DNA from 2 places in the Streptomyces sp. NPDC104309 genome. Region 1 is predicted to be linked to the other one. Evidence: predicted binding sites of a transcription regulator. Region 1 holds the regulator's gene; the other holds the start of a gene.
What was found. The regulator HrcA, encoded in region 1, represses chaperone genes, less so after heat shock. The targets are predictions, from matches to a motif close to TTNGCACTCNGNNNNNCNGAGTGCNAA.
Positions count from the first base shown of each region.

Region 2: a site for HrcA is predicted at 1,314-1,340, ahead of groL (chaperonin GroEL). Genes of this name have one in related genera too.

Region 1 is NZ_JBVJMV010000005.1:326,497-333,531, reverse strand. It holds gene ACZ68L_RS09980 (nitronate monooxygenase) at 1-784, opposite strand, end outside; gene dnaJ (molecular chaperone DnaJ) at 909-2,045, opposite strand; gene hrcA (heat-inducible transcriptional repressor HrcA) at 2,046-3,062, opposite strand; gene ACZ68L_RS09965 (MBL fold metallo-hydrolase) at 3,258-3,980, shown strand; gene ACZ68L_RS09960 (DUF3097 domain-containing protein) at 4,006-4,827, shown strand; gene hemW (radical SAM family heme chaperone HemW) at 4,897-6,138, opposite strand; gene ACZ68L_RS09950 (SpoIIE family protein phosphatase) at 6,285-7,035, opposite strand, start outside.
Region 2 is NZ_JBVJMV010000018.1:169,031-176,065, forward strand. It holds gene thrC (threonine synthase) at 1-178, shown strand, start outside; gene ACZ68L_RS25940 (MoaD/ThiS family protein) at 208-486, shown strand; gene ACZ68L_RS25945 (cold-shock protein) at 909-1,115, shown strand; gene groL (chaperonin GroEL) at 1,503-3,125, shown strand; gene ACZ68L_RS25955 (DUF8189 domain-containing protein) at 3,516-4,571, shown strand; gene ACZ68L_RS25960 (esterase/lipase family protein) at 4,713-5,954, opposite strand; gene ACZ68L_RS25965 (hypothetical protein) at 6,079-6,999, opposite strand.

The sequences.
Region 1 (7,035 bases):
CGAACAGCGGGTTGGTCAGCGCCTGCTTGTGCAGCAGATGCGCCCCGGACTCGGGGCAGACGAGGAAGGCCGTGCCGAGCTGCGCCGCCTCCGCGCCCGCGGCGAGCACCGCGGCGATCTGGGATCCGCGCATCAGCCCGCCCGTGGCGATGACCGGTACCTGTACCGTCTCACGGACCTGGGCCACCAGGGAGAGCAGTCCTATCCCGGTGCCGTCGGTCTGCGGATCGTCCCAGTGGGTGGACTGGTGGCCGCCCGCCTCCATGCCCTGGACGCAGACCGCGTCGGCGCCCGCCCACTGCGCGGTCTGGGCCTCCTCGGGCGTGGTGACCGTCACCACCGTGTACGTGCCGACTCCGGCGAACGCGTCGAGGGTGTCGCGGGTCGGGCAGCCGAAGGTGAACGAGACGGCCGGGACCGGGTCCTCCAGGAGGATGGCGAGTTTCGCCTCGTAGCCGTCGTCGCCGCCGGAGTCCGGTTCACCGAGCGGAGTCTCGTACCAGGCGGCCTCACCGGCGAGCTGGTGCCGGTACACCTCGACGGCGCTCGGGTCGGCGAGCCCCGGCTGCGGCATGAAGAGATTGACGCCGAAGGGCTGACCGGTCAGCCCGCGCAGCTGTTTGATCTCGTTGTACATGCCGTCCGCGGTCTTGTACCCGGCGGCGAGGAAACCCAGCCCGCCCGCTTCGGCGACGGCGGCGACGAGCTGGGGACAGGACGCGCCACCCGCCATCGGGGCCTGCACGATCGGATACCGGCAGAGATCGGTCAACACGGATGACATGACCGCATCGTGTCACGTCAAGCACGCCTCGGCGTGCGCGGCCTGCGGTCCATTTTGCCCTTAAACGCCGGACGGGCTCGGCGAGCGAGCCCGTCCGGCGGTCAGGAACGGTGTGCGGGGACCGTCAGCGGCCGTTGAAGGCGTCCTTCAGCCGGGAGAAGAGCCCCTGCTGTCCGGGCTGGAACTGGCCGGTGGGCCGCTCCTCGCCGCGCAGCTTCGACAGGTCCCGCAGCAGTCGCTCCTGCTCCGGGTCCAGCTTCGTCGGGGTCATCACCTCGACGTGCACGATCAGATCGCCGCGCCCGCCGCCCCGCAGATGCGTGATGCCGCGTCCGTGCAACGGGACGGACTGACCGGACTGGGTGCCGGGCCTGATGTCGACCTCCTCCAGGCCGTCGAGCGTCTCCAGCGGCACCTTGGTGCCGAGCGCGCCCGCCGTCATGGGGATGGTGACCGTGCAGTGCAGATCGTCGCCGCGGCGCTGGAACACCAAATGCGGCAGCTCGTGGATCTCCACGTACAGATCGCCGGCCGGGCCGCCGCCGGGGCCGACCTCGCCCTCGCCCGCGAGCTGGATGCGGGTGCCGTTGTCGACACCGGCGGGGATCTTCACGGTGAGCGTGCGCCGCGAGCGGATGCGGCCGTCACCGGCGCACTCCGGGCAGGGGGTCGGCACGACGGTGCCGAAGCCCTGGCACTGCGGGCACGGCCGCGAGGTCATGACCTGGCCCAGGAAGGACCGGGTGACCTGGGAGACCTCACCGCGACCGCGGCACATGTCACAGGTCTGCGCGGAGGTGCCGGGCGCGGCGCCCTCGCCGTTGCAGGTCGCGCAGACGACGGCCGTGTCGACCTGGATGTCCTTGGTGGTGCCGAACGCGGCCTCCGCGAGATCGATCTCCAGCCGGATCATCGCGTCCTGGCCGCGCCGGGTGCGCGAACGGGGCCCGCGCTGCGACGACGTACCGAAGAACGCGTCCATGATGTCGGAGAAGTTGCCGAAGCCGCCCTGTCCGAAGCCGCCCGCGCCACCGCCGCCGGAGGCGGACAGCGGATCGCCACCGAGGTCGTAGACCTGCTTCTTCTGCGGGTCCGACAGCACCTCGTAGGCGGCGTTGATCTCCTTGAACCGCTCCTGGGTCTTCGGATCGGGGTTCACATCCGGATGCAGCTCACGGGCGAGCCGCCGGAATGCCTTCTTGATCTCGTCCTGAGATGCGTCGCGGCGCACGCCGAGTACGGCGTAGTAGTCCGTGGCCACTTACGACTCCGCCAGGATCTGTCCGACGTAACGTGCCACTGCGCGTACCGCTCCCATCGTTCCGGGGTAGTCCATGCGGGTCGGTCCGACCACGCCGAGTTTGGCGACTGCCTCGTCGCCCGAACCGTAGCCGACCGCGACGACGGACGTGGAGTTGAGCCCCTCGTGGGCGTTCTCGTGCCCGATTCGTACGGTCATGCCCGAGTCCTTGGCCTCGCCGAGCAGCTTCAGCAGCACGACCTGCTCCTCCAATGCCTCCAGCACCGGCCGGATCATCACGGGGAAGTCGTGCCCGAACCGGGTGAGGTTGGAGGTGCCGCCGATCATCAGCCGCTCCTCCGTCTCCTCGACGAGGGTTTCGAGCAGGGTGGAGAGCACGGTGGACACGGTTCCCCGGTCCTCGCTCTCGAAGGATTCCGGCAGGTCCTGCACCAGCTGCGGGACGTCCGTGAAACGGCGTCCGACGACCCGGCTGTTGAGCCGGGCCCGCAGATCGGCGAGAGAGGTCTCACCGAACGGAGCGGGGCAGTCGATCATGCGCTGTTCGACCCGGCCGGTGTCCGTGATCAGCACGAGCATCAGCCGGGCGGATGCCAGCGAGAGCAGTTCCACATGCCGCACCGTGGACCGGGTCAGCGAGGGGTACTGCACGATGGCGACCTGCCGGGTCAGCTGCGCGAGCAGTCGAACGGTGCGGCCCACGACGTCGTCGAGGTCGACCGCGCCGTCGAGGAAATTGTGAATGGCGCGACGTTCCGGCGACGAGAGGGGCTTGACGCCCGCGAGCTTGTCGACGAAGAGCCGGTAGCCCTTGTCCGTCGGGATGCGTCCCGCGCTGGTGTGGGGTTGGGCGATGAAACCCTCGTCCTCCAGCACCGCCATGTCGTTGCGGACAGTGGCCGGGGAGACCCCCAGCTTGTGCCGTTCGGTGAGCGCCTTGGAGCCGACGGGCTCCTCGGTGCCGACATAGTCCTGGACGATGGCGCGCAGCACTTCGAGTCTGCGTTCGCTGAGCATCGCGCACACCTCCAGCTGTCCTCGGTGGTTCTCGGGCCGTTCCTGTTTTCTTTCCCAGGAATCTTCCTGGCACTCTGTCGACGTGAGTGCCAGTAATCCCCCGGCCAGTGTACGGCGGCCGAGTGGGGGCCTAGCAAGGGCAACCGGCCACGCTGCCGCGAGACCGTGCAGGTCTTCTGCGGATAGCGTCGCGGTATGAACGCGTCTTGGGAAGAGTTCGGCTGGGAGCGACTCGGTCACGGAGTGGGCCGGCGGCGGCTTCCCGGGTGGGATGCGACGGTCGCGCTGGTGGCCGGAACGGACGGCGCGCTGCTCTACGACACCGGATCGACGCTCCGCGAGGGGGCGGAAGTGCGGGCCCAGGCACAGGCCCTGCTCGGCCGGAGGGTGACGCATATCGCACTCAGCCACCCCCACTTCGACCATGTGCTGGGCACCGCGGCGTTCTCCGGCACCCAGGTGTACGGAGCGGTCGGCATGACCGGGCTGCTGAAGCGCGGGGCGGACGAGCTGTGCGCCGACGCGGTGCGCCACGGGGTGTCCGAGCGCGACGCGGTGGAGGCCACCGGTGTGCTGGTGGCGCCGCACCACGAGGTGTGCGGCGAGTGGACCCTCGATCTGGGCGGCGGCCGTCAGGTGCTGCTGGCGAATGTGGGCCCCGCCCACAGCGGCCACGACCTGGTGGCGCTCGTCCCCGGCTCCCCGACGGTGGTGCTCTGCGGCGACCTGGTCGAGGAGTCCGGCGAACCGCAGGCGGGCCGGGACGCGCTGCCGTCCCGCTGGCCGGCCGCGCTGGACCGGCTGCTGGGGCTCGGCGGCGAGGACGCGGTGTACGTCCCGGGGCACGGGGCGGTGGTGGACGCGGCGTTCGTCAGGGCCCAGCGCGACCGGCTGGCCGCCCTCTTCGGCGTGTCGTGAGGTGCTGTCGTCCTATCGTCATCCGATGCGCAGCTACCAGCCGGACCTGACCCCGCCGTGGAAGAGGTCCGTCCCCGTTCCCGAGGTCCCCGCCGAGCCCGATCTGGTCGTGGAGGAGGTCTCCACCGGATTCTGCGGTGCGGTGATCCGCTGTGAGAAGACCGCCCAGGGGCCGACCGTGACCCTGGAGGACCGTTTCGGCAAGCACCGGGTGTTCCCGATGGAACCCCGCGGCTTCCTGCTGGAGGGCCGGGTGGTCACGCTGGTGCGCCCGTCGGCCGCCGGTCCCGTGCGCCCCACGCGTACGGCCTCGGGTTCGGTCGCGGTCCCCGGGGCCCGCGCCCGGGTGGCGCGGGCGGGCCGCATCTATGTGGAGGGCCGCCACGACGCGGAGCTGGTCGAGCGGGTCTGGGGTGACGACCTGCGGATCGAGGGCGTGGTCGTCGAGTACCTGGAGGGCATCGACGACCTCCCGGCGATCGTGCGCGAGTTCTCCCCCGGCCCGGATGCCAGGCTCGGCGTCCTGGTCGACCACCTGGTCCCCGGCTCCAAGGAGTCCCGGATCGCGGACCAGGTCTCGGACGCGAACGTGCTGGTGGTCGGCCACCCCTACATCGATGTGTGGGAGGCGGTGAAGCCGTCGTCCGTGGGCATTCCGGCCTGGCCGGTGGTGCCGCGCGGCCAGGACTGGAAGACGGGCGTGTGCCGCTCGCTGGGCTGGCCGGAGAACACGGGGGCGGCCTGGCAGGGGATCCTTTCCACGGTGCGCTCGTACCGGGACCTGGAGCCGGAGCTGCTGGGCTCGGTGGAGCATTTGATCGATTTCGTGACGGCGCCGCCCGCGTAGCTTCTCCGGCGTCCGGGGCGGGAGCGGGGCCGGGCCCCGCCCCTCAGCCCCGCCCCTCAGCCCCGCCCCTCAGTCCACCAGGTCCCGCACCACCGCGTCCGCCAGCAACCGCCCGCGCAAGGTCAGCACCGCCCGCCCCTCCCCGTACGGCCCGCGTTCCAGCAGCCCGTCCTCCACCGCCCGTCCCGCCGCGGCCAGCCCCGCCGGTGCCAGCAGCGACAGCGGGCAGCCGTCCACGAGCCGCAGCTCCAGCAGGATCCGCTCGACCCGCCGGTCCTCCGCGGAGAGGATCTCGCGCCCGGCGCCGGGCGATCGTCCCTCGGCCAGAGCCTGCGCGTACGCCCCCGGATGCTTGACGTTCCACCAGCGCACCCCGCCGACATGGCTGTGCGCCCCGGGACCGGCGCCCCACCAGTCGGCGCCGCGCCAGTACAGCTCGTTGTGCAGGCAGCGCCCCTCGGGCGTACGGGCCCAGTTCGACACCTCGTACCAGGAGAAGCCCGCCGCGGCCATCGCCTCGTCCGCGATCAGGTACCGGTCCGCGTGGGCGTCGTCATCGGTCATCGGGATCTCGCCGCGCCGGATCCGGCGGGCCAGCTGCGTACCCTCCTCGACGATCAGCGCGTACGCCGACACATGGTCCGGCCCCGCTCCGATCGCCGCGTCCAGCGAGGCCCGCCAGTCGTCGTCGGACTCCCCGGGCGTGCCGTAGATCAGGTCGAGGTTGATGTGCTCGAAGCCCGCCTCCCGCGCCTCGGCGACGCACGCCTCCGGCCGCCCCGGCGTGTGCGTACGGTCCAGGATCTTCAGCACATGCTGCCGCGCGCTCTGCATCCCGAAGGAGATCCGGTTGAAGCCGCCGTCCCGCAGCTCGGCCAGATACGCCGGACCGACGGACTCCGGATTGGCCTCGGTGGTGATCTCGGCGTCGTCCGCCAGCCCGAACTCCTCGCGGATCGCCCCCAGCATCCGCACCAGGTCCGCGGCGGCCAGCAGGGTCGGCGTACCGCCGCCGACGAAGACCGTACGGACCGGACGCGGATCGTCGCCCAGGACCTTGCGGGCCTGGCGGACCTCGCCGATCAGATGGGCCGCGTAGTTGTCCCGGGAGGCCAGGGCGCCGCCGGAGCCGCGCAGCTCGGTGGCGGTGTAGGTGTTGAAGTCGCAGTAGCCGCAGCGGGTCGCGCAGTAGGGCACGTGCAGGTAGAAGCCGAGCGGCCGGTCGGCGGCGCCTTCCAGGGCATGGCGGGGCAGCGCCCCGTCGTCGGGTACGGGTTCACCATCGGGCAGTACGGAAGGCATACCGCCCATTGTCGCTCGCCGCCCGGAATCCCCGAGCCACGCCCGTGAACACCGAGCGACGGCGCCCACGGACCGCACGGCTCGCTCAGCGACCGCACCGTCGCGTCCCGTCCCGCTCCCCCCTGGTCCTCCCCCTCGTCCCCTCGTTCTCGTCCTCACCCCGCCTGGAGCACCAGCAGTGCCAGATCGTCGTCGGGCGGCCGCTCGGCGAATTCGTGCACGGCCCGCTTGATCCGGTCCGCGATCCCGTCCGCCGACAGCCCGGCACAGCCGGCGAGCGCAAGGGCCAGACCGTCCCCGTCGTCGAACATGAGCGGCCCGGAGCGCCGCTCCGTCACGCCGTCCGTGACACACAGCAGGCTGTCGCCGGGCGCCAGCTCGAAGCTCTGGCTCTCGTAGGCGACGTCGTCGAAGATCCCGAGCAGCATCTGCGGCTCGGCGGCCGGGCGCACCTCGCCGTCGGGACGCAGCAGCAACGGCAGCGGGTGGCCCGCGCTGGCCAGGGTGCAGCGCACGCCGCCGTCGGGCAGCGGCACGAGTTCCCCGTACAGCAGGGAGAGAAAGCGGGACTGCCCGGTGTCCGCCGTCTGCTGGCCGCCCGCCGCGGCCACCATCAGCGCGGCCGCCTCGGCGGCCTCCATCGCATCGTCGAGGAGCAGCCGGTTGAGCCGGTCGAGCACCTCGCCGACGCCGAACCCCTCACGGGCCAGCAGCCGGAGCCAGGGGCGGGCGAGGCCGGTGACGACGGCGGCTTCCGGGCCGCTGCCCTGGACGTCGCCGAGGACGAAGCACCAGCGGTCGCCGGGGCACGGGAAGATGTCGTAGAAGTCACCGCCGACGACCCCGTCGTCGCTGGGTTCGTAGACCAGGGAGCTGGTGACGCCCGGTATGTCGGCGACCTTGCCG
Region 2 (7,035 bases), on a different contig from region 1:
CGGCGTGACGAAGAAGCTGATCGAGGCCGGTCTGCTCGACCCGGCGCTGACCACCGTCGTCCTCAACACGGGCGACGGCCTCAAGACCCTGGACGCGGTGGCCGCCACCTCGCAGGCGACCGCGACGATCCGGCCGAGCCTGGACGCGTTCCGCGCCGCCGGCCTCGCCACCAGCTGACCACCCGAGACCGAAGGAAGGCACCCACCATGAGCGTCAAGGTCCGTATCCCCACCATCCTCCGCACCTACACGGGCGGCCAGGCCGAGGTCCCGGCCGAGGGCTCGACCCTCTCCCAGGTCATCGAGTCCCTGGAGCAGAACCACCCGGGCATCGCCGCCCGCGTCCTGGACGACCAGGGCAAGCTGCGCCGCTTCGTGAACGTGTACGTCAACGACGACGACGTGCGCTTCGAGGGCGGTCTGGAGACGGCGACGCCGGACGGCGCCGGAATCTCGATCATCCCGGCCGTCGCGGGCGGCTGCTGACCCTGCGTCCGACTGCACAGCGTTATCGGAATTGCCCCCTCTGCGAGAGAAGCGGAGGGGGCAATTCTGCATGGTTGAGCGCGGTACAGTGTGGGAAGTCCCCCGAGCTGCCCGTGCCGCCCGCATATGAGAATGCGCCGGGTCGCGACAAGATGCAGCCAAAGTGCTCGATCTCCTTGCGCCATAAGTCACTTTTGCCCGGCCCGACTTGCCCGGGAATCCCATGAATTCCACATATTCGGGCGTTCGGTGCTGCCCAGAATTCTCGTCCGATTGACCTGTTGCAGAGGGCAGTTGGGCAGATACATTCGGCCGCGGTCGACGCGTTCCGGCGCACGCACCCTCTCCTGTCGGAGGGTGAGTTCTGACCCGGGTCCGCGAAGTGCGGTCCTGCGCAAGGGCCAGTAATAGGGGAGTTAGGCATGGCTCAGGGCACCGTCAAGTGGTTCAACGCGGAGAAGGGGTACGGCTTCATCGCGGTCGACGGTGGTGCGGATGTTTTCGTCCACTACAGCGCGATCCAGATGGACGGGTACCGCACCCTTGAAGAGGGTCAGCGAGTTGAGTTCGAGATCTCGCAGGGCCAGAAGGGGCCGCAGGCGGACATGGTCAAGCTCGCCGTCGGCTGAGCTCGACGCGGTCGGCCAACGACACCGCTCACGCACGGAGGGCTCGTACCCCAGGGGTACGGGCCCTTCGCGCGTCCGCGTCCGGCCCCTTCGCGCGTCGGTGTCCGGGCCTTCTGCGCGTCCGCGTCCGGCCCCTCCGCGCGTCGGTGTCCGGGCCCTCCGTGCGGGGTCGTCGTTGTCCACATTCCGAGGGGGACGCTTGCACTCTCGGGGGTCGAGTGCTAATCATTGGCGTTAGCACTCTCCAGGTGAGAGTGACAGAACTTGGACCGGGCCGGTGAGGCCCGCAGGTCCGGTGGGGCAAGGAACCACCGGTCACGCAGGCCGTCCGTCGCGGGCGCCACTCGGTCCGGAGAAATCCACCCCTGTCCGGGAGGACCACTTCACATGGCCAAGATCATCGCGTTCGACGAGGAGGCCCGGCGCGGTCTCGAGCGCGGCATGAACCAGCTCGCCGACGCCGTCAAGGTCACCCTTGGCCCCAAGGGTCGCAACGTCGTCCTTGAGAAGAAGTGGGGCGCCCCCACGATCACCAACGATGGTGTTTCCATCGCCAAGGAGATCGAGCTGGAGGACCCGTACGAGAAGATCGGTGCGGAGCTGGTCAAGGAGGTCGCCAAGAAGACGGACGACGTCGCCGGCGACGGTACGACCACCGCCACCGTTCTCGCCCAGGCTCTCGTCCGCGAGGGCCTTCGCAACGTCGCCGCGGGTGCCAACCCGATGGCCCTCAAGCGGGGTATCGAGAAGGCCGTCGAGGCCGTCTCCGCCGCCCTCCTGGAGCAGGCCAAGGACGTGGAGACCAAGGAGCAGATCGCTTCGACCGCCTCCATCTCCGCCGCCGACACCCAGATCGGCGAGCTCATCGCCGAGGCCATGGACAAGGTCGGCAAGGAAGGCGTCATCACCGTCGAGGAGTCCCAGACCTTCGGTCTGGAGCTGGAGCTCACCGAGGGTATGCGCTTCGACAAGGGCTACATCTCGGCGTACTTCGCCACCGACATGGAGCGCATGGAGTCGTCCCTCGACGACCCGTACATCCTGATCGTCAACTCCAAGGTCAGCAACGTGAAGGACCTCCTTCCGCTGCTGGAGAAGGTCATGCAGTCCGGCAAGCCGCTGCTGATCATCGCCGAGGACGTCGAGGGCGAGGCCCTGTCGACCCTGGTCGTCAACAAGATCCGTGGCACCTTCAAGTCCGTCGCCGTCAAGGCCCCGGGCTTCGGTGACCGCCGCAAGGCCATGCTCGGCGACATCGCCATCCTCACCGGTGGCACCGTCATCTCCGAGGAGGTCGGCCTCAAGCTGGAGAACGCCGGTCTCGACCTGCTCGGCCGCGCCCGCAAGGTCGTCATCACCAAGGACGAGACCACGATCGTCGACGGTGCCGGTGACAGCGACCAGGTCCAGGGTCGCGTCAACCAGATCCGCGCCGAGATCGAGAACTCCGACTCGGACTACGACCGCGAGAAGCTCCAGGAGCGCCTCGCGAAGCTGGCCGGCGGCGTGGCCGTCATCAAGGCCGGTGCCGCGACCGAGGTCGAGCTCAAGGAGCGCAAGCACCGCATCGAGGACGCGGTGCGCAACGCCAAGGCCGCCGTCGAGGAGGGCATCGTCGCCGGTGGTGGCGTGGCTCTGCTCCAGGCCTCGGCCGTCTTCGAGAAGCTGGAGCTCTCGGGTGACGAGGCGACCGGCGCCAACGCCGTCAAGCTGGCGCTGGAGGCCCCGCTGAAGCAGATCGCCGTCAACGGTGGTCTTGAGGGCGGCGTCGTCGTCGAGAAGGTGCGCAACCTGGCCGTCGGCCACGGTCTGAACGCCGCGACCGGCGAGTACGTCGACATGATCGCCGAGGGCATTCTCGACCCGGCGAAGGTCACGCGCTCCGCCCTGCAGAACGCCGCGTCCATCGCCGCGCTGTTCCTCACCACCGAGGCCGTCATCGCCGACAAGCCGGAGAAGGCCGGCGCGGCCGCTCCGGGCGGCATGCCGGGCGGTGACATGGACTTCTGATCCTGACGGATCGGTAGTTCCCGCACAGCTTTGCCGTATCGGCCCCCAGGGATTCGTCCCTGGGGGCCGATGTCGTTCCCCGGGCGCCGGGCCGCACGTGCGGTGCCCGCGGGCCGGGGGAGCGATCACTCGGGTGAGCGACGCGGAATCGGTCAACTGGAATGGCGACAGCCCTAGTTCGCCGTGCCTGCCGTCGACGGCCAATACCGGCAAACCCGAATTCAAGCCGTTTCTTCCTATGAGTCGCATTGAATACGACACGGGGTGTGAGTCATCGTTTTTGCGGGTTAGTAGGTATCGGACAGCTGGCCTGAGCTCCGGTACACGCACTGTCCGGACGGTCTGCTCGGGCCGTCCTTCTCCCGCACCGCACACACCGAGAGGTGACTCATGCCTGTCTCCACCACGCCCGGAACCCAGTGGGCCGACTCGTACACGAACCTGAACGGCCAGCTCTACAGCGAGCCGGTGCCGTTCCGGCACGCCGACGGCCGCATCGGCTGGGTGCATTTCACGCACGACGGCTCGCTGTGGTTCAAGGAAGAGCTGCGCAGCGGCGGTATCGGCGGCTGGACGAAGATCGAGAACACTTCGGGCGGCAAGGAGTTCCCCGTCACGGTGACCGGCGGCGACGGCCGCGTGCGCATCTATTACTACACGGACGACGGCAGTCTGTACGGGGTCAACCAGACGGTCATCAACGGCAGCACGTACAGTCGCCCCTTCAAGATCGGCGACGGCTGCGCCCGCTATCCCGCCGCCTGCCTGTCCGCGGACGGCAGGACCAACATCTTCTACAACAACGCGAGCGGCGAGGTCTTCCACGTCCGCCACGCCTCGGGCGTCTCCGGCAACTACACCACACCCGTCAAGATCGGCGGCAGCGTCGAACTCAACCTCCGCGGCCTCGGTGCGGCCCTCGACGGCTCGGGCCGTATCGTCCTCGGAGCCAAGGGCAAGCAGAACAGCCTGTACGTGCTCCAGCAGCAGTACGCCGACTCCGGCGTGTGGACCACCGACCAGGAACGGGCCACCAACGTCGTCTCGGGCATCACCGCCGTCGGTGACGCCGCCGACCGGGTCTTCCTCTTCTACCGGTCCAACGACAACCACAGCGTCTACTTCGTCGCCCAGGACGCCACGTACATCGGCCTGCGCGCGCCGCGGAGCATCGGCGGACAGGTCAAGGGCGACGTGCATGCCGCCCTGGCGCAGGACAACCGCATCAACGTCGTCACCCACGGCTACAACGAAGACGCCCTGTGGGTGTCCGTGCAGAGCACCCAGCTCAGCCTCGCCTTCGACGGATTCGTCACCCTGGGCGGCGTCATCGGCAACACGTACCCGAGCCCGCGCGTCGGCCGTGGCGCGTCCAACCTCCTGCACGTCTCCCTCGTCGGCGGCGACAACCGGTCGCAGTTCAACAAGGCCCAGGGATGGACGTGACCGCTCCCTGAGGGCCTGCGCGCGAGGGCCCGGCGGCCGGGGCAGTACGTGGCCGCCGGGCCCTCGCCGTGCTGCGGGTGTCACGCGCCCACGGTGCCCGCCGGAGCACCGTGAACGCGTGACACCCGCCCCGCCGAAGCCCTACGGGAGCTGTTCGAGGAGCCAGGTGCAGAGTTCCTCCGTCACGAGGGTGTGCCCCTCGTTCCGGGACGCGAGCTTGTACGCGTCCAGCCCGCCCTCTCCGTCGGGGAGTTCCGAGATGTTCGTGTACAGCTCCTCGTCCGTGTCCAGACCGCGGACATCGACGGCGCTGACGGCCGGGACGAAGCAGTGCGAGCGAATCAGTACGTCGGTCTTGAAGCCGAGGAGGGGATTGAGGGCGTTGAAGGCGTCGGCGAGGATGCCGAAGCCTTCCAGCGAGCCGCCGGGCGCGCCGTCGATCCGGGGCAGTCCGGACGTACGCACCTCGTTGGTCTTCAGCGTCACCACCCGCATCTTCGCGACGAGTTCGCCGTCGCCCGGGGCCTGGGTGTAGAGCTTGGTGCCCGTGACCGAGAGACCCTTGCCTTCCAGGGCCAGTTCGCCGGCCTGCACGTCGGTGCCGGTGCCGTCGGCCACGCCGTTGGCGACACCGATCAGCCGCGGCCGTTGCGGCCATTCTCCGACGGCCGCCATCTCCGCGAGGAACGCGGCGCGCTCGTCGCTCTGGTCCGGCGTTCCGTCCCACTTCTCGATGTGCCGCCACAGCAGCTGGCGCGCGGCCGGGCTGTTGATCTGGTCGGAGAACCTGCTGTCGAGATCCTTGATGTAGTGCCCGAACGCCTGGAGCGCGAGGGGAATCCAGGCGCCGCGGTGCGGGCTGTCGTACGAGAAGTACAGCGCGGTCTGGTGGTCGACGCCCTGGCGCTCCAGTTTGGCCAGAGCGTGCCGGGTGACCAGCCCGCCCATGCTGAATCCGCCGACGGCCAGCGGGGCGTCGCCCAGCCGCTCCGCGATGGCGCGGTGGATCGCGGCCTGCGCGGTCTTGGAGTTGTCCAGAATCGACGCACTGCGCTCGTGGAAGCCGAGCAGGATCACGTCGTGTCCCCGGCGGCGCAGTTCGCTGATGAGCGCGTAGTCGCCGAACTCCATGATCTCCCAGGAGAAGTCCAGGCTGCTCGGGCCGGTGTTGAATCCGTCGGCGAAGATCACGGGCCGTACGAGGCCCCGGTTCCCCTCGCCGTAGTAGACCCAGGCGGTACCGCCCGGCAGGTCCCACACGGTGCTGGGTGGCAGGGGGAGGGCGCCGTGCTTCTCGGCGTCCAGGCGGGGGCCGGGGGCCAGGGTGATGGCGGGCTTGCTGTGAAGCTCCGAGACGATCTGCTCGTGGGTCGGTTCGGACATGGTTCGTTCCCCTTTAGGTCGATTCGTTACGCAGTGTGCCAAGAGGAACACGCAAAGTAGCGACTCGGAAGGGGGAGTGGATCAAACCACTCGCAGGTGGGAGCAGGATTCGGACACTTAGGGATCACGGCAGGCGGGGGCGGGGCGAGCGGCCGATCCGCTCGGAGCGTGGCGTCATCGCCGCCCGGACCTCGCCCATGCGGCCGCGTACACCGGTGGCCGGGACCGTTCCGGCCGGTCCTGCGGGGACGTCGACGGGGTTGCCCCGGCACGGTCCGCACCGGCCGCCGATCAGGACCTCCACGCTGCCGGGCGCGCGGCATTCGGAGCATTCGAGAGTGCGCAACACCGTCCGGTGTGGTGCCGGAGCGACCCGTTCGGGTGGCATCTTGTCGGTCAGTCGTCTGCGGACGAGGGCCGCCGCGTGGTGGACGGGGGCGGGGAGGCCGTCGGTGAGGGCGTGGAGCAGTTCCGCTTCCGTGGCGCCGCGCTCGAACCAGTCGGTGACCTGTGGTTCCAGTGCCGCGCAGTCCGCCGCGGAGAGGGTGAGGGCGGGGGTGGTGCGGCCCAGCGCGGCCAGCAGTACGAACGCGCGGGAGCGGGTGGGGTGTTGATGCCGCTGTCGCTGCTCCGGCGGTGCGTCGCCCCGGCTGAACGCCGCCCACCAGTCGTCGTCCCGCGCGGTGCGGGAGAAGAACGTGCGGGTCACCCAGAGCAGGACCTCGTCAGTGGCGACGCACTCGCTGCCGCGCCGCAGATGACCGGCGTCCTGGAGCCGGTTGAGGGCGGTTCGCAGTGCGCACTGACCGTACGGAAGGATCTTGGCCAGCGTCTTGACGGAGATGTCGGCGCCCTCGGGAAGCCGGTCGATGTACGCCGCGATGGATGCCTCGCGGGGCGGCAGGTGCGCGAAATCGTGCTCGGTGGGCGCGTGTTGTGCGGGGGCGGAGCGCTTGCCGTAACCCGGATTGGCCATCGGGTGCGGGAGCGTGGGCAGGGATGCGTGCGGTGCGCACGGGGCGGCACTAAGCTGGTCGGCAGCCATGAGGTCGAGGTCCGATCGATCGAAGTGGCCAGACCC